2 regions of the Pseudoalteromonas sp. SWN29 genome follow, and region 2 is predicted to be linked to the other one. Evidence: predicted binding sites of a transcription regulator. Region 2 holds the regulator's gene; the other holds the start of a gene.
What was found. Region 2 encodes NrdR, which represses ribonucleotide reductase genes. Its sites were predicted from a motif close to AAACACNANATNTNGTGTTT; they were not measured.
Positions count from the first base shown of each region.

Region 1: the regulator NrdR is predicted to act here: its motif matches at 3,516-3,535, upstream of nrdA (class 1a ribonucleoside-diphosphate reductase subunit alpha).

Region 1 covers NZ_JADYXE010000002.1:138,480-150,279, reverse strand. Annotated here, with positions in the region: gene gyrA (DNA topoisomerase (ATP-hydrolyzing) subunit A) at 1-1,678, opposite strand, end outside; gene ubiG (bifunctional 2-polyprenyl-6-hydroxyphenol methylase/3-demethylubiquinol 3-O-methyltransferase UbiG) at 1,856-2,566, shown strand; gene I6F53_RS01330 (HAD family hydrolase) at 2,566-3,246, shown strand; gene nrdA (class 1a ribonucleoside-diphosphate reductase subunit alpha) at 3,655-5,937, shown strand; gene nrdB (class Ia ribonucleoside-diphosphate reductase subunit beta) at 6,003-7,133, shown strand; gene yfaE (class I ribonucleotide reductase maintenance protein YfaE) at 7,133-7,405, shown strand; gene aldA (aldehyde dehydrogenase) at 7,493-8,941, opposite strand; gene I6F53_RS01305 (2,5-didehydro-3-deoxy-L-galactonate 5-reductase) at 8,946-9,710, opposite strand; gene I6F53_RS01300 (zinc-dependent alcohol dehydrogenase) at 9,742-10,764, opposite strand; gene I6F53_RS01295 (CRTAC1 family protein) at 11,055-11,800, shown strand, end outside.
Region 2 covers NZ_JADYXE010000037.1:23,106-34,905, reverse strand. Annotated here, with positions in the region: gene thiL (thiamine-phosphate kinase) at 1-495, opposite strand, end outside; gene nusB (transcription antitermination factor NusB) at 542-952, opposite strand; gene ribH (6,7-dimethyl-8-ribityllumazine synthase) at 968-1,432, opposite strand; gene ribBA (bifunctional 3,4-dihydroxy-2-butanone-4-phosphate synthase/GTP cyclohydrolase II) at 1,533-2,645, opposite strand; gene I6F53_RS14320 (riboflavin synthase) at 2,675-3,328, opposite strand; gene ribD (bifunctional diaminohydroxyphosphoribosylaminopyrimidine deaminase/5-amino-6-(5-phosphoribosylamino)uracil reductase RibD) at 3,356-4,480, opposite strand; gene nrdR (transcriptional regulator NrdR) at 4,483-4,932, opposite strand; gene glyA (serine hydroxymethyltransferase) at 5,037-6,293, opposite strand; gene thrC (threonine synthase) at 6,563-7,846, opposite strand; gene thrB (homoserine kinase) at 7,858-8,793, opposite strand; gene thrA (bifunctional aspartate kinase/homoserine dehydrogenase I) at 8,803-11,220, opposite strand; gene I6F53_RS14285 (response regulator) at 11,449-11,800, opposite strand, start outside.

The DNA of each region.
Region 1 (11,800 bases), on a different contig from region 2:
CTTCGTAATCAGACAATGCCTGATACTTCACATAACCTTCGTGAGAAAGCGTTACTACAACGTTTTCTTCAGTAATTAAATCTTCTAAGCTTATATCGTGAGCTGCGGCGTTAATTTCTGTACGACGCTCATCGCCATATTGCTCTTTAATTTCTACTAGTTCGTCACGAATAACTTCCATTAAACGCTCAGGCGTAGCCAAAATATATAAAAGATCAGCAATTAAATCTAATAAGGTTTGGTATTCACTTATAATTTTTTCGTGTTCAAGACCAGTCAGCTTGTGTAAACGTAAATCTAATATTGCTTGAGCTTGTTGCTCAGAAATATAATATTGACCATCACGAATACCTAAATCAGCGGCTAACCAATCAGGACGAGCTACATTATCTTCACCCGCTTTCTCAAGCATGCCTTGTACATGACCTAGTTCCCACGGACGCGCTGTTAAAGCAATTTTAGCTTCAGCAGGTGTAGGAGATTTACGAATAAGCTCGATAATTGGGTCAATGTTTGCAAGTGCAATCGCTAAGCCTTCAAGCGTGTGTGCACGGTCGCGGGCTTTGCGTAAATCAAACACGGTACGACGAGTTACTACTTCACGACGGTGAATAATAAACTCTTCAAGCATTTCTTTTAAATTAAAACACTTAGGTTGGTTATTAATTAAAGCAACCATATTCATACCAAACACAGTTTGTAACTGAGTTTGTGAATATAAGTTATTTAGAATAACTTCGCCTACGTCACCACGTTTGATCTCAATAACGATACGCATACCGTCTTTATCTGATTCATCTCGTAGCGCGCTAATACCTTCAATTTTCTTATCTTTAACCAGCTCAGCAATTTTTTCAATTAGGCGAGCTTTGTTAACTTGATAAGGAATTTCGTGAACGATGATTGTTTCACGGCCTGTTTTTTCATCGGTTTCGACGTCGGCGCGTGCACGCATGTACACTTTACCACGGCCAGTTAAGTAGGCTTGTTCGATGCCCTTCTTACCGTTGATAATTGCAGCCGTTGGGAAATCAGGACCAGGGATATAATCCATTAACTCTAAAATAGTTAAATCAGGATTTTGAATAAGTGCCAAACACCCGTTCACAACTTCAGTTAAGTTATGTGGTGGAATGTTTGTAGCCATGCCTACTGCAATACCCGACGAACCATTCACTAATAAATTAGGAACTTTCGTTGGTAAAACATCAGGGATGAACTCTGTGCCATCGTAGTTAGGAACGAAATCAACCGTTTCTTTTTCAAGATCGGCTAATAACTCATGCGACATTTTTGCCATACGTACTTCTGTATAACGCATTGCCGCTGCTGAATCACCATCAACCGAACCGAAGTTACCTTGGCCATCTACAAGCATATAACGTAGTGAGAATGGCTGAGCCATACGAACTATCGTGTCATAAACTGCACTGTCGCCGTGTGGGTGGTATTTACCGATTACGTCACCGACCACACGGGCCGATTTTTTGTAAGGCTTGTTCCAGTCATTACTAAGCTCGTTCATTGCAAACAAAACGCGGCGGTGAACAGGTTTTAAACCGTCACGTACGTCTGGTAATGCACGTCCTACTATTACGCTCATTGCGTAATCTAAGTAGGAGTTTTTTAACTCGTCTTCAATATTGACTGGCAGAATTTCATTGGCGAGATCAGTCATTTGATATCACATTCCTTCAGTATCAGCTCTCAACAACCCGGTATTGGGTATTAAGAGTATTTGTTATTATTACTAATAGCCATGCTATCACAATTAATTTCAATTTACAGGCGCAAAACTTTGCGATTTATCAATTTAGCCCTATATAATGGCCTCAGATTGACGAGGAAGTATTTTATGACCGAACATCAAAATGTAGATCACGCAGAAATAGCAAAATTTGAAGCCATCGCAGAGCGTTGGTGGGACCTAGACGGAGAATTCAAACCTCTTCACGAAATTAACCCGTTACGTTTAGATTTTATAGCAAACAAAACGCAAGGCTTATTCGATAAAGAAACACTCGATGTTGGCTGTGGTGGCGGCATTTTAAGCCAAAGCATGGCGCGTATGGGTGCTAAAGTAACCGGTATCGATATGGGGCAAGAGCCTTTAACTGTTGCTAAATTGCATAGTTTAGAGACAGGCGTAAATGTAGATTACATAAAAGTACCTGCCGAAGAGTTTGCATCGCAGTACCCTGAGCGCTTTGATGTAATAACGTGTATGGAAATGCTTGAGCACGTACCCGACCCAGCTTCTATCATTCATGCTGTAGCTGCACTTGCCAAACCAGGTGCAGACGTGTTTTTTTCAACCCTGAACAAAACCCCTAAAGCATATTTATACGCGATTGTTGGCGCCGAAAAGCTGTTGAAAATGGTACCTGAAGGTACACATGACCATAAAAAGTTTATAAAACCTGCGCAACTTATTGTATGGGCGGAGCAAGCGGGTTTAAAAGTACGTGCAAGTACAGGGCTTTCTTATAACCCACTATCAAAGCAATATACGCTTAATAACGACGTTAGCGTAAATTACATACTTTATTTTGAGAAGTTAGCTTAATGGCTAGCTCTCAAGCCCCACTGCCTCTTATTGAGTACGATGCATTTTTATTTGATTTAGACGGCACCCTGCTCGATACCGCTGATGATTTAGGCGCCGCTTTAAACGCAGTGCTTATAAGTAATAAAATCACACCTGTTAGTAGTGATGTATACCGCCCTGCAGCATCTAACGGCGCAGGTGCGCTATTAGAGGCTGGTTTTAAAGAGTTATGGGCTAAACAACCCCAAAGCGAGCTGATTAAGCAATTAGTTGACGAGTACGCTGCAAACATAGCAAAACACACGCATTGCTTCTCTGGAGTTGAATCGTTACTTATCGCCCTTGATCAAAAAAAGATCAAATGGGGGATCATGACTAACAAACCTGGCTTTTTGACCGAGCCTTTAGTGGCTGCTATCCCCGCTTTAAAAAACGCCAGTGTAGTAATAAGTGGCGATACCTTCGCTGAGGCCAAACCATCACCGCTACCACTGCTACATTGTGCAAAGCTTATGGGGGTAAAACCAAACCGTTGTTTGTACATTGGTGATGCACAGCGTGACATACAAGCAGGCAAAGCGGCAGGTATGCACACTGCAACGGCACTTTGGGGTTATATACCAAGTATTGATAAAGCCAACAGCTGGAATGCTGATTTTAACTGGCAAAGTCCAATTGATGGTTTTAACCATATATAGTGCCATGTTAATTATTAAACACTATATATTGTGATTGTGTTAGTTTTCACACAAAGCTTGTCGATAAAAAAAGCAGTCAAAATTTATTTTTAAAATGCGTAAATTTAGCAGATCATTAGTTGATTTTTGCATATTCTAACTTAAATGATTGTTCGAAGGTGAGTGTCTACTAACACAAATGCGTTATCCCAAAGTTATCCACATATAGGGGCAATTATGTCCCTTGCAAAACAACTCAGACCACACTATCTTGTGATCTCTAAATTGAACAACACCAGATATTGTGGCCAAATGTTATTCAATTAAATTCGCCATTACGGTGAAACTTATAATAAATGAGTACTTACCTTGCCATTGCGAGGTATGACGCATTGGTCAAAATACATAATTCCCAAGGAATACAGGCAAATGAACCAACAGTTATCTGTAAGCAAACGTGACGGGCGTAAAGAGCCTCTTGATCTTGATAAGATCCATCGCGTTATTGAATGGGCCGCCGAAGGTTTAAAAAACGTATCGGTTTCGCAAGTTGAATTAAAATCACACATTCAGTTTTACGACGGTATTCGTACTAAAGACATACACGAAACCATTATTAAAGCTGCTGCAGATCAAATTTCAAAAGAATCGCCTGATTACCAATACCTAGCGGCACGTTTAGCTGTATTCCATTTACGTAAAAAAGCGTACGGCCAATTTGAGCCACCACGTTTATTTAACCATGTAACAAAAATGGTTGAAGATAAACGCTACGACGCTCACTTACTTGTAGATTACACTGAGCAAGAGTTAGACGAGCTTGATGCATACCTCGATCATTCTCGCGATCTTAATTTTAGCTACGCGGCTGTAAAACAGCTTGAAGGTAAATACCTTGTTCAAAACCGTGTATCGGGTGAGATTTACGAAAGTGCACAGTTTTTATATATTTTAGTCGCGGCAAGCTTATTCTCTGACTACCCACGTGAAACACGCGTTTCTTACATTAAGCGTTTTTATGATGCAGTCTCGTTATTTAAAATATCATTACCTACGCCTATTATGGCAGGTGTACGTACGCCTACTCGCCAGTTTAGCTCATGTGTATTAATTGAGTGTGGCGACAGCCTTGATTCAATTAATGCTACATCGTCTGCGATTGTTAAATACGTATCACAACGTGCGGGCATTGGTATTAACGCAGGTCGTATTCGTGCGCTAGGTAGCCACATTCGTAACGGCGAAGCGTACCACACAGGTTGTATTCCTTTTTATAAGCACTTTCAAACAGCTGTTAAAAGCTGTTCACAAGGTGGTGTACGTGGCGGCGCAGCAACATTGTTTTACCCGCTTTGGCACCTAGAAGTAGAGAACCTACTTGTGCTTAAAAATAACCGTGGTGTAGATGACAACCGTGTTCGCCACCTTGATTACGGCGTACAGTTTAATAAATTAATGTACTCTCGTTTAATTAAAGACGATTACATTACGTTATTTAGCCCATCAGACGTGCCAGGCCTTTACGATGCATTTTTTGAAGACCAAGAAGAATTTGATGCGCTTTACGTAAAATATGAACAAGACGAATCTATTCGTAAAAAGCGTATTAAAGCGATTGAGCTTTTCTCTATGTTTGCACAAGAGCGTGCAAGTACAGGTCGTATTTATTTACAAAATGTGGACCACTGTAATACACACAGCCCGTTCATTGCTAAAGTTGCGCCTATTCGCCAATCTAACTTATGTTTAGAAATTGCATTGCCAACTAAGCCACTAAGCAACGTAAACGACGAAGAAGGCGAAATTGCCCTTTGTACACTGTCTGCGTTTAACTTAGGTGCCATTGAGTCACTAGACGAGCTTGAAGAGCTAGCTGAACTTGCAGTGCGCGCACTTGATAACTTACTTGATTTCCAAGACTACCCAGTACCGGCTGCAAAAAATGCGACTATGGGTCGTCGTACACTAGGCATAGGCGTAATTAACTACGCATACTACTTAGCTAAAAACGGTAAGCGTTACTCAGATGGCAGCGCAAATGCACTGACTCACAAAACGTTTGAAGCGATTCAGTACTACCTAATGAAAGCATCAAACGAGCTTGCTAAAGAACGTGGTGCATGTCCTAAGTTTAACGAAACAACGTATTCACAGGGCATTATGCCAACAGATACGTACAAACGTGACTTAGATAAAATTTGTGATGAACCACTTCACCTTGATTGGGATACATTACGTGCCAGCATTAAAGAGCACGGCATGCGTAACTCAACACTAAGTGCGTTAATGCCTTCAGAAACATCGTCGCAAATCTCTAACGCAACAAATGGTATTGAGCCACCACGTGGTCACATTAGCGTTAAAGCAAGTAAAGACGGTATTTTGAAACAAGTAGTGCCTGAGTACGAACGTTTAAAGAATAACTACGAGTTATTATGGGATATTCCATCAAACGATGGTTACCTACAACTTGTGGGCATAATGCAGAAATTTGTTGACCAAACTATATCGGCAAACACAAATTATGATCCAAATAAATTCGAAGGCGGTAAAGTACCTATGCAAGTCTTATTAAAAGACTTACTAACAGCGTACAAACTGGGTGTTAAAACCTTGTACTACCACAACACTCGCGATGGTGCCTCAGATATGCAAGAAGATACTCCAGAAGTGGAAGATGATGATTGTGAAGGCGGCGCGTGTAAAATATAGTTATTAATTTTTATTTTAAGCGGGCATTTAGCCCGCTTTTTCTGATAGTTTTTTGAGTGATAAACATGTCTTATACTACATTTAGCCGAAACCATAATAACCAAATGCTAGAGCCAATGTTTTTTGGCCAAACTGTTAACGTATCTCGTTATGACCAACAAAAATACCCAATTTTTGAAAAGTTAATCGAAAAGCAACTGTCTTTCTTTTGGCGTCCTGAAGAAGTAGATGTAAGCAAAGACCGTTTAGACTTTCAAGCATTACCAGATCACGAAAAGCATATATTTTTAAGTAACTTAAAATATCAAACTTTGCTTGATAGCGTACAAGGTCGTTCACCTAACGTTGCCCTACTTCCTATAGTATCGTTACCAGAGCTTGAAACATGGATAGAAACGTGGGCATTTAGTGAAACGATTCACAGCCGCTCGTACACGCATATTATTCGTAATGTTACACAAGCCCCTGAACTTATTTTTGATGACATAGTTAGCAACGATAAAATCAGCGAACGCGCCGATGCTGTAACCACATACTATGATGACTTAATTAATTCAGTATCGCTTTACAACCTTTACGGTGAAGGCAAGCATGAAATTAACGGCAAAACAGTGATCGTTAATTTGTTCGAACTTAAAAAGAAACTTTACCTTGCCATGATGTCGGTAAATATTCTTGAAGCCATTCGTTTTTATGTAAGCTTTGCGTGTTCGTTTGCGTTTGCTGAGCGTGAATTAATGGAAGGTAACGCTAAAATCATTAAGCTTATTGCGCGTGATGAAGCACTTCATCTTTCGGGTACTCAGCATATTTTAAATATTATGCAAGACGGTAAAGACGACCCAGAAATGGCAATTGTTGCAGCTCAGTGCCGCGACGAAGCTATTAAAATGTTTGTAGAAGCCGCAGAGCAAGAAAAAGAATGGGCAGAGTACCTATTTAAAGATGGTTCTATGATTGGTCTAAACAAGCATATTTTATGTCAGTACGTTGAGTACATTACTAACGCACGTATGACCGCTATTGGCTTACCAGCACAGTTTGAAAATAACAGTAACCCTATCCCATGGATCAATTCATGGTTAGTGTCTGATAACGTGCAAGTAGCACCACAAGAAGCAGAAATTAGCTCATACCTTGTTGGTCAAATCGACTCGCAAGTAGATGCCTCTGAATTTGGTGACTTTGATTTATAATGAGTGACAAGTCTACTGCAAGCATAACGCTTGCAGAAAACAGCCAGTGTATAGAATTTACCACTGGCTGCCCTTCTGTTTTACAGTGCTTAGAATCAATGAAAATAGACGTTGCATTCCAATGCCGCGAAGGTTACTGCGGCGCCTGTAGAGCAACGTTAGTGTCAGGTAACGTCGAGTATAACGAAGAGCCACTGGCGTTTGTGCGCGAAGGCGAAATACTCCTGTGCTGCTGCAAGCCTAATGGTGACATAAGCATAAATTTAAAATAATTTATGAACAAAATAAAAAGCCGATAATAAATTATCGGCTTTGTTATTTATAAATCAACGACCCAGGGAGATTGTTGTTTAATTATATTATTTTTCTTTTAAGTAAACGGTTTTCTTTTCTAGATATTGCTCTAAACCAAACTTACCGTCTTCACCGCCAAAACCACTTTGTTTCCAGCCATTATGAAAACCTTGATGCTGCTCACCCATACCACGGTTAATATATACCTCACCCACTTCTAATTCGTTAATAGCTTTATTAATATCAAAAAAGTTTTGAGTGAATATATAGGCGCTTAAGCCATAAATACTGTCGTTACAGTACTGTATTGCTTGGTCCATATCTTTAACTTTTACAATAGGGAGTACTGGGCCAAAAGTTTCTTCGTGTACTGCAATGTTATCTTGCTTAACGTCTACAAGTAACGTTGGTTCGTACCAACAACCACCTTCGAAACCCTCAACAGAAGCAACTTTACCACCAGTGGCGACAGAAGCGCCTTGTTGAATACTTTGTTGAACAATGTGGTCAATGTTGTCTATTTCACGTTGATTACATTTAGGCCCCATTTGTGTATCTGGGTTCATAGGATCCCCAACACGAAGTGCTTTTACTGCTGGTATAAATTTAGCCATAAATGCATCGTACACAGACTCTTGAACATATAAACGCTCAACACAGGTACATACTTGCCCGCAGTTAGCAAAGCGACCCCAAAGCGCACCTTCAACAGCCTCATCAAGGTCGGCATCTGCCATAACAACCATCGGGGCTTTACCGCCAAGTTCAAGCATTACAGGCGTCATGTATTCTGCGCTAGTTTTATAGATTTGCTTACCTGCAGCAGTAGAGCCTGTCATGGTGATCATTTTAGTAATTGGGCTTTCACACAATGCTTGGCCAACAACAGAACCTGATCCATTAATAACGTTTAGCACGCCAGCAGGAATCCCCGCTTCGTTTGCTAAACGACCCAGCTCGGTGGTTGCTAAAGGTGTTTCTTGGGTAGGTTTTAATACAATAGAGTTACCTGTAATCAACGCAGGTCCAATTTTACGACCAGCCAATGCCAGCGGAAAATTCCACGCAGTAATACCAACAACTACGCCACGCGGCACTTTATGAATGTATATTTTTTCATCTTCGTTATCTGAAGGTAAAATATCGCCTTCAATAGTAAGTGCATGGTCGCATGCATAGTCAATAAAAGTCGCTGTTACGTCGACTTCCATTTGTGCAACTGATAGCAATTTACCTTGCTCTGCAACAAGCATTGGTGCAAGAATATCTTTATTTTCACGAATTTTATTAGCAAACACGCGCAATATATTTTGACGTGTGCGAGCTGTCAATTTAGCCCACTTTTTCTGGCCTACATTCGCTGACTCAAGTGCATACTGCGCATCTTCTATACAGCCTTTTGGTATTTCACCAATTTTTTTACCCGTAGAGGGGCTTAGTATTTCAATGATGCCGCTCGCTTTAGACGCAACATATTCACCGTTTATAAAATTTACATTATTATGGAAGTTCATTGAACTATCTCCCCATCCATCCGCCATCAACCAATAAAATAGCGCCGTTTACATAACTAGCAGCCTCAGAAGCCAAGAACACTGCGGGCCCTTTAAAGTCTTCAGGATTTCCCCATCGACCTTGTGGAATGCGCGCTAAGATGGCTGCATTACGCTCTTTGTCATTGCGTAATGCTTCAGTGTTATCGGTATCAATGTAACCTGGCGCAATGGCATTTACATTAATGCCTTTACCTGCCCATTCGTTAGAAAGCGCCATAACCAATTGCCCAATAGCACCTTTACTAGCTGCGTAACCTGGTACTGTAATACCACCTTGAAAGGTAAGCAAAGAAGCTGTAAAAATAACTTTACCCTCGCCATGTTCTATCATTTGTTTGCCTATTTCGCGGCTTAAAATAAATTGAGCATTTAAGTTAACTTCAATCACTTTATCCCATAAATCATCTCCATGCTCAGCCGCAGGAGCACGTAGGATTGTACCTGCATTATTGACTAAAATATCAATTTTAGGAAAATCGCTTTTAACATCATTAATAAAAGAATAAAGCGCATCACGATCACCAAAGTCACATTGATAGGCTTTAAAGTTTCGGCCAAGGGCTTTAACTTCTTTTTCTACTTCTGAGCCTTCAAGCTCTAAGCTTGCAGACACACCAATAATATCAGCGCCAGCCTGTGCTAAACCTAGTGCAATACCTTTACCAATACCGCGCTTACAACCTGTAACAAGGGCTACTTTGCCTTCTAAGCTAAATTTTTCTAACATATTATTCATTTTAATACCTTTATAATTTTTATTATTGTGGATTACATTCAACAAGCGCTTTCATGCCTTCTGGATTTCCATCCATACTCGAAAATGCACTACCAATATCAGTTAACGAACTAACCGAACTAATAAAAGGTTTAAGATCTATTTGGCCCGATGAAATTAACTCTATTGCCCAATCAAAATCTGCCGCTTCGTATACGCGCGCACCTAATAACTCCAACTCTTTCCAAAAGAATTGAAATAAATCGATTTCAGGTTTAACACTGTGAATAGCCACCATGACTATACGACCCCGACGCCCTGCTATTTCGGTCATAGCCTCTATTGCGGGTTTTACGCCTGATACTTCAAATACAACATCTGCACCTTTTGTTTGCGTCCAGCTATCTACATAGGCTGCTAAATCTTCTTCAATGGGATTAACCGATTTAACACCTAGCTCATTGGCAAAAGCACGGCGGCTTTCGTTAGGCTCAGACACGAGCACTTCTGCTCCAACACTTTTAGCAACCGCAGCAACTAATTGCCCAATTGGCCCGCCACCAAGTACAACCACTTTCTCACCCGCTTGTAAGCGCGAGCGTCGTACATCATGGCACGCAACCGATAACGGCTCTATTAATGCGCCTTGTTTTAAATCAACGCCTGCTGGTAATTTATGCAAAGTACGCGCTTTAACTGTCCAGCTTGACTGAAAAGCACCTGGCGTATCTATTCCCATAAACTTTAAGTTTTGACAAATATGCGTATGCCCTGCATTACACGTAGGACAATCGCCACACCAATCTAATGGACGTACTACCACGTTTTCGCCTACAGCAAAGCCTTCAACGCCTTCACCTATTTCTGCAACAACACCTGATATTTCATGGCCAATTGTTTGCGGAATAGACACTCGTTGATCCATTACGCCGTGGTATATGTGCATATCTGTACCGCAAATCCCAACGTATCCAACACTCAATCTAATCTCACCCGCTTTAGGTTTAATAGATGTGCCTTCAACAATGTTAAATGACTTGTTACCTATATATTGTGCAGCTTGCATATTTTTATACCTTCAAGAATGTTTAATTAAATAGTAACCAAGTAAAGCATCATTAAAACAATGCCGATACGAGGAATATCAAAGTGAACTATCACACCTTAATATGGTTTATTGTTAACAATTTACACCTAGGTATGTTGTTTGTAAAGCCACTATCAAAATTTAATATAACTTTAGAGCGCAAAAGCCAATACGTTAAAAAGCATTAAGAATAGTTATTAAAATTTACTTGTATGTTTTAATATCAACATATATTGTCAACAATTAACACGGTATAAAGAGGGACAATAATGATTAAAAACAAAAAATCTGCGCTTAGCGTAGTGATTATCAGCGCTCTAAACTTAGCGGGATGCAGTCAAAACATACAAACACACACGCCCAGTAGTAAAACAAATAACAACGTAGTCTTTTCTGACGTATCTGAACAAGCAGGTTTAATAACACAAAAAAATTGGAAGTATGGCGGCCCTACCATTGCAGATATAAACAGTGATGGTCACTATGACCTACTACTAACAAATCACGACACCACTCCTATTCGGTTGTTTATGGCAAATGGCGATAATACATACACACTACAAGATAATATTTTTCCACGAGCAGATCTTCATGGGATGTCGGCCGGTGATTACGACAACGATGGCGATCTCGACGTACTTATTGCCCTAGGTGGCGGAAATGGCACCAAACCTAAACCACAACGATTACTTAAAAACAATAATGGCAAATTTGAAGATAAAACTGTTGAAGCTGGCTTATCTAAAATGGGAGCTCGCGGGCGCTCTGTGCGTTGGATTGATGTAGATGGCGATGGCGATCTGGACTTTATACAGATAAACGCCGAGAAATTAATTCACGAAAACTCGCCACGTAATATAATTTTTGAAAATATTGGTAACGGAAAATTTGCTCATCACCCCTCACCTTCTTTTGAAAATATAAAAGCCGAGCGCGTATTATTAACCGATTATAATAACGACAACATACTCGATATTTTTGGCTTCGATGCTTATAATAATTTAAGTATATACAA
Region 2 (11,800 bases):
TGCAAGTCCAGCGTCACCAAGCGGACCCGTAACATAAATCCAATCACCCACTTTTGCGCCACTACGACGAAGTGCAGTACCTTCGGGCACAGTCCCTTTTGCACAAATAGTAATAGTTAATGGGCCTTGCGTGGTATCGCCACCAATGATTTGCACATTAAAGTATTCTGCAATTTCATGCATGCCTTCAGTAAACTCTTCAATCCACTGTGGGTCAATACTTGGCAAGGTTAACGCAACTGAAACCCACGTTGGCTCAGCGCCCATTGCCGCTAAGTCACTTAAATTAACAGCAAGCGCTCTGTGACCTAATGCACGAGGAGAAATATCATCAAAAAAGTGTACGCCAGCAACAAGAGTGTCTGTTGTAACGGCAAGTTGGCAGTTTTGTGGAACGGTTACTAAAGCGCAATCATCCCCTATACCTAGGTTTACATCACGACGGGTGATCCCGCGACCTTTAAAGTAGCGGTTAATTAATTCAAATTCCTTCATACACAAAAAAGCCGGCCTATGCCGGCTCTCCTCTTTAACGGTTTACTTACTTGCGTAAATGCTTAACAGCTTTATCAAGTACACCGTTTACAAATTTATGGCTGTCTTCAGCGCCAAATATTTTGGCCAGCTCAATACCTTCGTTGATAGCAACTTTATAAGGTACATCTTCACGGAACTTAAGCTCATAGCTGCTTAAACGTAAAATTGCGCGCTCAACCATATCTAAGTCATTAAACGGACGTGTTAAATGTGGTGATACAGCTTCGTCTAGTTGCTTATAATTTACAGCAACACCCGTCGCTAAATCTTTAAAGTATTCAACATCAATTTTAGTAACGTCTGTTTCGATCAACATTTGTTGTTCGATATCGGCAATTAAATTGCCACTTATTTGCCAAGAATAAACGGCTTGGAGTGCTAAGATACGTGCTTTACGTCTTGCTGCTGGTTTCACAAAAATTCCTTAAACTTAAATTTTATCTAACACATTAACCATTTCAAGCGCGCCTAAAGCAGCTTCGCCGCCTTTATTGCCCATTTTGGTGCCAGCACGCTCAATTGCTTGTTCAATGCTTTCTGTGGTTAATACGCCAAATGCAACCGGGATATCATACTCAAGTGATACTTGCGCAAGACCTTTGTTTGATTCGCCAGCAACTAGGTCAAAGTGTGGTGTACCACCTCTGATCACTACGCCTAATGCGATGATTGCATCATACTCTTTTTTTGCCGCAACGCGTTTAGCCGCTAAAGGTAATTCTACCGCGCCTGGTACATAAACAACGGTAATGTCGTCATCAGATACGCCACCAGTGCGTTTTAGCTCATCAACAGCACCTGCAAGGAGGCTGCTGCCAATAAAGTCATTAAAACGAGAAATGACAATGGCAAACTTTTTGCCAGGAGCATACTTACTACCTTCAATAATTTTCATTTGATAACCCTAAAAATAAGTTCAAGCGGTTGCGATTGCGCAAAAATTGCTGCGCATCATACCATAAAAATAAAATAATAGCCTAGTTTAAGCGTGATGCTTATTGTGGCTCAATGTAATCAACAACTTCTAAATGAAAGCCCGAAAGTGCATGATACTTTTTAGGACGACTCATTAAACGCATCTGTTTAATTCCCAGATCGGCAAGTATTTGCGAACCTACGCCTACAGTACGAGATGTACCTTTGAATTTACGTGGCGTAACGCTTTCGCCCGCATCAGCTGCTGCAAATGCTTTTACAGTTGCCTCTAACTCTTCAGTGCTTTCTTGCTTACCTAAAATAACTAAAGCACCTTCATTTTTAGCAATATAGGCCATTGCTTCAGAAAGGCCCCAGCTGCGGTCAGCACTTCTGTCTGAAAGTAGGATATCGTTAAAAGTGCTTTGCAAATGTACACGTACATTTGTCGGCTCTTGCTCTTTTATGTCGCCATTAAGCAATACGTAATGTAATTGGCCGTCAATTGTGTCTTTGTAAGTCATTAAATCAAACTCACCGTGAACAGTAGGCAACTTACATTTTGCAACTTGCTCAATTGTCGTTTCATTTAAGTTACGGTATTCAATTAAATCAGCAATAGTACCAATTTTAATATCATGCTCTTTCGCAAAAACTTCTAAATCAGGGCGACGCGCCATGGTGCCGTCAGCATTGAGTATTTCAACAATAACAGATGATGCTTCAAGCCCAGCTAAACGTGCTAAATCACAGCCAGCTTCAGTGTGTCCTGCGCGAGTTAATACGCCACCAGGTTGTGCCATAATTGGAAAAATATGACCAGGCTGAACAATATCAGTTGGAACTGCGCCTTTTGCTATAGCCGCTTGCACTGTACGCGCTCTATCAGCAGCAGAAATACCGGTTGTAACACCTTTTGATGCTTCTATCGACATTGTAAAGTTAGTCGAAAATGCAGCACCATTGTTTTTAACCATTAACGGTAAATCAAGTTGCTCGCAACGATCTTGCGTCATAGTTAAACAAATTAAACCACGGCCATGAGTCGCCATGAAGTTAATCGCTTGTGCGCTAATATGCTCAGCAGCTATTATTAAATCGCCTTCATTTTCTCTATCTTCATCATCCATTAAAATAACCATTTTACCGGCTTTAATATCATCGATGATTTCTTGTGCGCTGTGTAAATTCATAAATTTGCTCGTGTAAGTTATCAGTTTCGTTATTTAATAAAACCCGCTTTTGCGAGTAAGCTCATCGAAATATCAGAGCCCGTTGGTTGCTCTGCACCTTTTATAAGGCGCTCTAAATAACGTGCAATTTGATCGACTTCTAAATTAACTTGAGTACCTACTTTAAAATGAGCAATTGTGGTTTGCTCACTCGTATGTGGGACAATTGTTAATTTGAATTTATTACCTTCTACAGCGTTTACTGTCAGGCTTATACCATCAATACATACCGAACCTTTGTACGGAATGTATTTCATTAAATTTTCGTCGGTTGTAAGCCAATATTCTGTTGCTCTAGCGTTTGCTGTAATACTTGTGATAGTCGCAATGCCATCAACATGGCCAGATACTAAATGACCGCCCAAACGCGAAACCGGTTGCATGGCTTTTTCAAGATTAACCGTTTGCCCTAAAGCATAGTGAGCAAAACCGGTTAAACCAATCGTCTCGGTAGATAAATCAGCACTAAAGCCGTCAATATGTTTATCAACTACGGTTAAGCAAACGCCATTGGTTGCAATGCTGTCGCCTAGCTTTACGTCTTCCATATCAAGGTCAGTACTTTGAATGCGAATAGCTAAGTCGCCCTGTTTTTTTTGTAATAAAGCAATTTTGCCTGTGGCTTCTATTATTCCAGTAAACATAGCGCTACTCTTTTTTATTAAGTGGTTTTAATGAGCTTTTAACGCGGTGATACGTAAATCGTCACCAATGCGCGCACATTCATTAAATGTTAAATCAACGGTGTTTTGCATACTCGTCAATTCAGAAAAATTAACTAAACTGTTTGCATCATGGCCCATTAATTTAGGCGCCAAATAAAAAACAAACTCGTCAACTAAATTAAGCTCTGTCATTTTACCAGCAAGTGTTGCTCCGCTCTCAAGCCAAACATTATTAAACTGCAGTTGCCCAAGCTTTTCTAAAACAGCCTGTAAATCAACTTTACCGTTACTTTCACTTACTTCAATATGCTTTACAAAATGCGGCCATTGCAGTGATTTATCAACCTTATTCGTAAATATTATTACATCACTTTGGATTTTAAATAAAGCAAGATTGGGCGTTAAACGATTCTGTGAATCAATTATAACACGCACGGGCTGGCGAAGCGGTAAATCGGTAGGTAGCGTGCAAGGCAACTCGCTTGGTCGTACATTAAGTTTAGCATCGTCTACTAACACGGTATCGGCACCGGTTAAAATAGCGCAGCTTTGCGCTCGGTATAATTGTACGTCTTGGCGAGCAGCGGGACTTGTGATCCACTTACTTTTCCCATTTTTAAGCGCTGTTTTACCATCTATGCTTGCTGCCATTTTACAGGTCACATAAGGTAAGCCTTGCTCCATTCGCTTAAAAAAACCTAAATTTAATGCACGAGCTTGCGATTCAAGTAACCCATAAGCAACGTCAATACCGGCATCGCTCAGTATTTTAAGACCTTTACCTGCAACTTGTGGATTTGTATCAACCATTGCGGCAATCACTTTTATCACCCCTGCGGCTTTTAAGCCTTCAGCGCACGGTGGCGTACGTCCATAATGACTGCAAGGCTCGAGCGTTACATAAGCAGTTGCACCTTGTGCATTATCGCCAGCTATTGCTAGCGCATTGACTTCAGCGTGACCTTGCCCTGCTAACTGATGAAAACCCTCACCAATTATTTGGTTATTTTTAACTAATACACAGCCAACATTAGGATTAGGCGTGGTAGTAAACCGCCCTTTTTTGGCAAGTTCTATGGCGCGTGCCATATACATTTCGTCATGTTCGGTAAAAATAGTTTGGCTTTGCATTGTTACTCCCCTAAACGGGCAATTTCTTCGCCAAATTCGCGTATGTCTTCAAACGAACGATAAACAGAAGCAAATCTTACGTACGCTACTTTATCGAGTTTTTTAAGTGCTTCCATAATACATTCACCCACCAAATGGCTTGAAATTTCTCGCTCACCCGTTGCGCGTAGTTGTGATTTTATTATATTTACAACTTCATCTACTTGCTCGGTACTCACTGGGCGTTTTTCGAGTGCGCGATTTAAGCCATTTAAAAGCTTATCTTCGTTAAACGGTTCCCGGCTGCCATCTTGCTTAACAACGCGAGGCATAACCAGTTCAGCGCCTTCAAATGTAGTAAAGCGCTCGTGGCAATCGTTACATTCACGACGTCTGCGAACTTGATGGCCTCCGCCTACAAGGCGTGAGTCAATTACTTTAGTATCTTTTGCGGTACAAAATGGACAATGCATAACTCGGTACTTCCGTTTTAAAACAAAAAAGACCGCTAAATAGCGGCCTTTTATCTTAGCAAAAAACTAAACAGTTGTGATCTAAATTACTACTGCTTATGCAATTAAGCGTATACAGGTAATTTTGCACAAATTGCTTTAACTTTTTCTTTAACTTGCGCCTGTACAGATTCATCAGTGATGTTATCTAGTACGTCACAAATCCAGCCAGCTAGTTCTTTAGACTCAGCTTCTTTAAAGCCACGACGAGTGATTGCAGGTGAACCAATACGCAAACCAGAAGTAACAAACGGTGAACGTGGATCGTTTGGTACAGAGTTTTTGTTAACTGTAATGTTAGCGTTGCCTAGGGCAGCGTCCGCATCTTTACCAGTGATATCTTTATCGATTAAATCAAGTAAAAATAAGTGGTTTTCAGTTTTGTCAGATACGATTTTGTAGCCACGTTCTTGCATAACTGCAACCATTGCTTTTGCGTTTTTAACAACTTGTGTTTGGTATACTTTAAACTCTGGTTGAAGTGCTTCTTTAAATGCCACTGCTTTTGCTGCAATAACATGACATAAAGGACCGCCTTGGCCACCAGGGAAAACAGCGCTGTTAAGCTTTTTGTAAATAGCTTCGTCGCCACATGCAGAAATAATTAAACCACCACGAGGGCCTGCAAGTGTTTTATGCGTAGTTGTTGTTACAACGTGTGCATGAGGAACTGGGCTTGGGTAAACGCCTGCCGCAATTAAGCCGGCAACGTGAGCCATATCAACAAACAGGTAAGCACCTACTTTATCAGCAATTTCACGGAACTTAGCCCAATCAACAATACCTGAGTACGCTGAGAAACCACCAATGATCATTTTTGGTTTGTGCTCAAGTGCTAGCGCTTCAACTTGTGCGTAATCAATTTCGCCTGTTGCTTCATCTAGTCCGTATTGGATTGCATTGTAAAGCTTACCAGAGAAGCTTACGTGAGAACCGTGAGTTAAGTGACCACCATGAGCTAAGCTCATACCCAGTACAGTATCGCCAGCGTCTAATAATGCTAGAAAAACAGCAGCATTTGCTTGCGAACCAGCATGTGGCTGTACGTTAGCATAGTCAGAACCAAATAATTCGTTAGCACGGTCAATTGCTAATTGCTCAACAACATCTACATGCTCACAACCGCCATAATAACGTTTGCCAGGGTAACCTTCTGCGTATTTGTTTGTAAGCTGTGAACCCTGCGCTTCTAGTACGCGTGGGCTACAGTAGTTTTCTGAAGCGATTAGTTCGATATGCTCTTCTTGGCGAGCAGTTTCTTTGGTTATCGCGTCAAATAACTCTGGATCAAAATCCGAAATATTCATGCTACGTTCTAACATTGGGGTCTCCTAGGGCAACGTGTATGGTGTTTTTTAGAGGCTTTATTGTACGCTTTAAACGACTCTTTGCCTACGCTCTTAAGTTGAGGATATTTAAACAGGGATTGAAAGTATTTCACAGCCCTTTTAAGATGATATTTCTTAATAAACACATAACTATTTTAAATGAATTTTATTTCCTACATTTAATTAGCTAATGAAAGCGGCTTGTTTTTATTATTTACAGTTATAAAAAAAGCGGCCTAAGCCGCTTCAATTACTCTTTTTCACTAACCTAACTTAGCGAGCATTTCAGTGCGTAATGCGTCGTAATCGGCGTTCATATCGCTTGCTAGGCATGGTTTTGCTAGTGCATCAGCAAGTGGTTTTGGCATACCTAATTCAATATTTAAAATATCTTCTACGCTTTCCTTAAACTTAGCGGGATGAGCTGTCGCTAAAAAGATACCCGCTGCACCCAGAGCACGATTTTCAACAAGACCTTGGTAAGCAATCGCCGTATGAGGCTCTGCAACATAGCCAGTTTGTTGAATTTTTTTCATCACGGCTTGCGTGTCTTGCTCGTTTACGCTTGTTGAATAAAAATTATCGTAGCTAAACCAGTTATTATCTAACATTGTTTGTACACGCGGCCAATTGTTTGGCTTACTTACATCCATCGCATTCGAAAGCGACTCAAGCGTTGCGTTTGGCGTCCACGTTTTATCAAGCATAAAGCGCGGCACAGTATCGTTTTGATTTGTTGTTGCGCTTAATTTACCCACAGGCAAACCAATAACAGCACCAATCATTGCGGCGCACACATTACCAAAGTTACCACTAGGTACTGATATGTGAGCGGTTGCGCGTTTTTCTTTTGGTAGCAGTGCAATTGCCTCAAAGTAATAACAAACCTGAGCAACTAAACGGCTAATATTAATTGAGTTTGCAGAGTTAAGCCCAAGTGTTGATTTAACTTCTTCATCTAAAAAGGCGTTTTTAACTAGCTCTTGGCAATCATCGAAGCTGCCTTCAACGGCATAACAATGAATATTATTACCTAGCGTAGTAAATAGCTTTTGCTGAGCAAGAGAAATTTTGCCTTTAGGGTATAAAATAACAACATCGATATTTGGTTTATTGTAAAATGCATGCGCAACTGCCGCGCCGGTGTCGCCCGATGTTGCAGTTAAAATAGTTACTTTTTCATCTTTATTAAACTGCGCTAAACACTCTGCCATAAAGCGACCGCCAAAGTCTTTAAACGCAAGTGTAGGGCCATGAAACAGCTCTAAACAGTATGTATTCTCTTCAACTTCCACCAGCTTAACTGGAAAGTTAAATGCATTTTTAACCATTTGTGTCACAGTGTCGCTTGGCAGCTCATCACCAATTAGGTGAGATAATATTTTACCACTGCGTGTAACAAAGTCCATATCAAGCAATGCATCAACATCGGACAGTGGGGCAAGGGATTCAGGGAAAAACACACCTTGATTACGACCCAAACCTGTTTTTACGGCTTCAACGAACGACACTTTTTGTGAGCTATCTTTTAAATTATGTAATTGCATGACTACCTATCCTATAAAACTGTTAATTGACGCGTGCCGTCGTTATCTAATTTACAAATGTGGCAAAAGCCTTGCTCGTTAATGTAATTGGTTTCTAACCACTGCGCGCATTGCTGTGCAGCTTCAAGTGTTTTACACACACTAAATAAGGTTGGTCCTGCGCCCGAAATACTGACTATTTCAGCGCCCAGCGCTGGCAAGCTTGCTTTGGCTTCACTAAAGCCTTTTATAAGCGGTGCGCGGTAAGGTTCTGCTATTTCATCTTTCATTATGCTTAGCGCATCGTCAAAACGATTAGTTAACAGCAAGCTACTAAATGCCGACAAACGCTGAGCAAACTCAACACTTGCATGCATGTTCAACTCTTTTGGTAAAACAGAGCGCGCTTTTGCAGTGTTGAGTGAAAAACCAGGAAACGCAGCAACGTAGTACCAGTTTTCATCAACAGGCAGTGCAATCGATTTATCAGGAATTAAATCACCTGTTAACTGCAAGCCACCTAAATAACATGGCGTGATGTTGTCGTAATGACGACCGCCACTTACTACAGCTTCAAAGTCAGCCATCAGTTCAATAAGCTCAACCTGACTTAAATTAGTTTTTGCAAACTTATCAAGGGCAGCAAAAGTAGCCACGACCGAACATGCACTAGAGCCAAGCCCAGAGCCAATTGGTAAGTTCTTTTTAAGCTCGAGCTTTACGCTTGGCATAGTAGGCGCAACATGCGCTCTAAAATGCACTAAGCACTGGTACGCTAAATTTTCATTAGCATCACTTGGTAACTTGTGAGCGTACTCGCCTGTGCAAATAAATTCGTCGCTTGGTGCTGCGCTTACAACGGCTACATCACCTAACAAACTGCCATCAATTGGCGCAAGCGCTGCGCCAAGTGCATCAAAACCCACTGCAAAATTACCAATAGACGCCGGAGCATATACTTCAATCATAACGAGCTCCTAGCGCGATAACGTTTTTAAAATATCAGCAAATACACCCGCGGCTGTTACTTCCGAGCCGGCGCCATAACCACGAATTACAAACGGACGTGGCTGGTAGTATTGGCTTAAAATAGCCAGTGCGTTTTCACCATCACGAATGACACTAAGCGCATGCTTTGCATCTACCGCTTCAATACCTACTTTACAGTGGCCTTCTTTAATTGTGCCTACATAGCGAAGTACCCTACCCTCGCTCGCAGCGCTTTTGATACGGTCGTTAAAATCAGCATCTAAGCTTGGTAGTTTTGCCATAAACTCATCAACATTATCACCTTGTGCAAAACCTGGTGGTAATACTGACTCAACTTCAATATCGCTTAGCTCTAATTTCATACCGGCTTCGCGAGCGATGATCAATAACTTACGTGCTACATCGGTACCCGATAAATCATCACGAGGATCTGGCTCAGTAAAGCCACTTTCTTTGGCTTTAATAGTTGCCTCAGAAAGTGACAAACCATCTTGAAGTGCGCCAAACATATACGAAAGTGAACCTGATAAAATACCGCTAAACTCTAATAACTCATCACCGGCACCAAATAATGACTGTAAGTTGTCGATTACTGGTAAGCCTGCACCAACGTTCGTTTCGTATAAAAATTTACGATTATTCTTTTGCGTTGCTGCAATTAAATCTTGGTAATACGTGTATGAGCTTGTTGTTGCTTTTTTATTGGCAGCAACCACATGAAAACCTGCATTTAAAAAGTCTACATACTGCGCAGCAAGTGCATCCGACGACGTACAGTCAACAAGCACAGGGTTTACTAAATGATTTTGCTTAACAAACTGCTCTACTAGTTTTAAATCAAACGCCTGCTCAGATGAGGCCAATTTTTGCTGCCAATCACCAAAAGCAATACCTTCACTATCAAGGTGTAATTGGCGAGAGTTAGCAACACCATACAAGTTGAGTTTAATATTACGTTTTTCAAGCCACGCTTGCTGGCGCTCAAGCTGATTAATAAGCTCTTGCCCTACTAAGCCACAACCTAGTAAAAACACATCAATTGATGGCACATGCGTAAAGAAGTTTTCATGGCATATTTTAACTGCGTCGTTACACAGCTCGCCGTCAATCACGGCTGAAATAGCGCTTTCAGTAGAATCTTGCGCAATGGCAACAATGTTTACTTGAGCTTGTGCAAGCGATGCAAAAAACTTAGCTGCTAAACCACGATGCGCGCGCATGTTATCACCTACTAACGTAACAATCGCTAAATTGCGCTGTACTTGTACAGGTTCAATAAGTCCAGCTTGTAACTCTAGTTCAAACGCAGTTTGTAGCGCATCGAGTGCAAGTGCTAAATCAGTTTCATGTACACAAAAGCTAATGCTAAATTCACATGATGACTGTGTAATTAATACTATTGATACGTTATCGTGAGCAAGTGCATTAAATACCTTAGACGCCATGCCCACTTTACCTTTCATACCTGGGCCTGAAACAGTTAGCATTGCAAGGTCTTGTAAGCTCGAAAGCGCTTTTACTGGCTCATCTGATGAATAATCGTTACCAATTAATGAACCTTGTGCGTCTGGATTATGTGTATTTTTAATTTCGCACGGCACACCCGCTTTAGCACACGGCAGTATTGTTTTAGGGTGAAGTACTTTTGCACCAAAGTAAGAAAGCTCCATCGCTTCTTTATAAGATAAAAAATCTACTTTAGTCGCTTTTTTGATGTAACGAGGGTCAGCGCTATATACGCCATCAACGTCAGTCCAAATTTGGCAAATTTCAGCTTCTAAACATGCTGCTGCAATTGCTGCTGAGTAGTCTGAGCCATTACGGCCAAGCGTTGTAAGCTCACCTTTATCATTACTCGCTGTAAAACCAGGCATGATATAAATAGTTGCAGGGTTTTCTTTAAGCACAGCTTGAAAGCGAGCTTTACTTGTTACTAAATCAGCCTCGGCGTCGATATAACCGCCAGTTGAAGCGATACAGCTTGTTGCTTCTAAGTATCTTGCATCGTGCGAGTTCAATAAAGCCTGCATTAAAGAAACGCTAACGCGCTCTCCAAAGCTAATCACAAATGCGCGAACTTGATCAGGGCAACATTGTATAAGTGACACGCCATCTAGTTTATTTTTAAGCTCGCCTAAATTTGGCCAGTGTGTAACTACCGCACCACTTTCTTCAACGTTAGCTTTCAAACCTTCACAGCGGCTTACCAATGCTTGCCATTGCTGCGAAAAATCTAACCCTTGCTCTGCAGCACTTGCAAGTGCAACTAAGGAGTCGGTCATTCCACCTGGAGCAGAAAGCACCAATAACATTTCATCTTTTAATTGTGCTTTAACTAACTGAGCTACCTGTTGTAAGCATGCAAAGTCGGCAAGCGAAGAGCCGCCAAATTTTAAAACTCGCATTGTTTATGTTCCTCATCCCATAAAACGAAAAAAGGCCTGTGTTCTAAGTGAACACAGGCCTTTAAATTTGTTGCACCGACCTATGCCACTATCCAGTAAGAATGATGGTTGTAATAATAATGGTCAGTACGCGATTAATTGTTTTCATATGTTAAGACTGCCTTAACAAAGGCTATGCTGTCAACCCTAAATTAAAAGATAAAACAGCCTTTTTTAACATGAAAAAACCTAATGAATGCCAAATTTATGCAATATTTCATTCAAGCTTGATTTATTAATAGGTTTATCAATAAAATCAATTGCGCCAAGTTGGGCGACTCTTTGCTTCATTTTCTCCTGTATATCAGCAGAAATAACTAAAACAAAGCACTCTATTTTTTCTGTTTTTATAGTTTCAAGTACTTGTATACCATCAACCTCTGGCATGGTGAGGTCTAGGCACAGTAAATCAAAGTTTTGTGCTCGCAAAAGCGCTAAAGCCTGCGCCCCATTTGCAGCTTGTTGTATTTGAGCGTCTATACATTCATTTAAACACCGTACGACTTGTTTACGGGCAACTGCAGAATCATCACAGACTAAT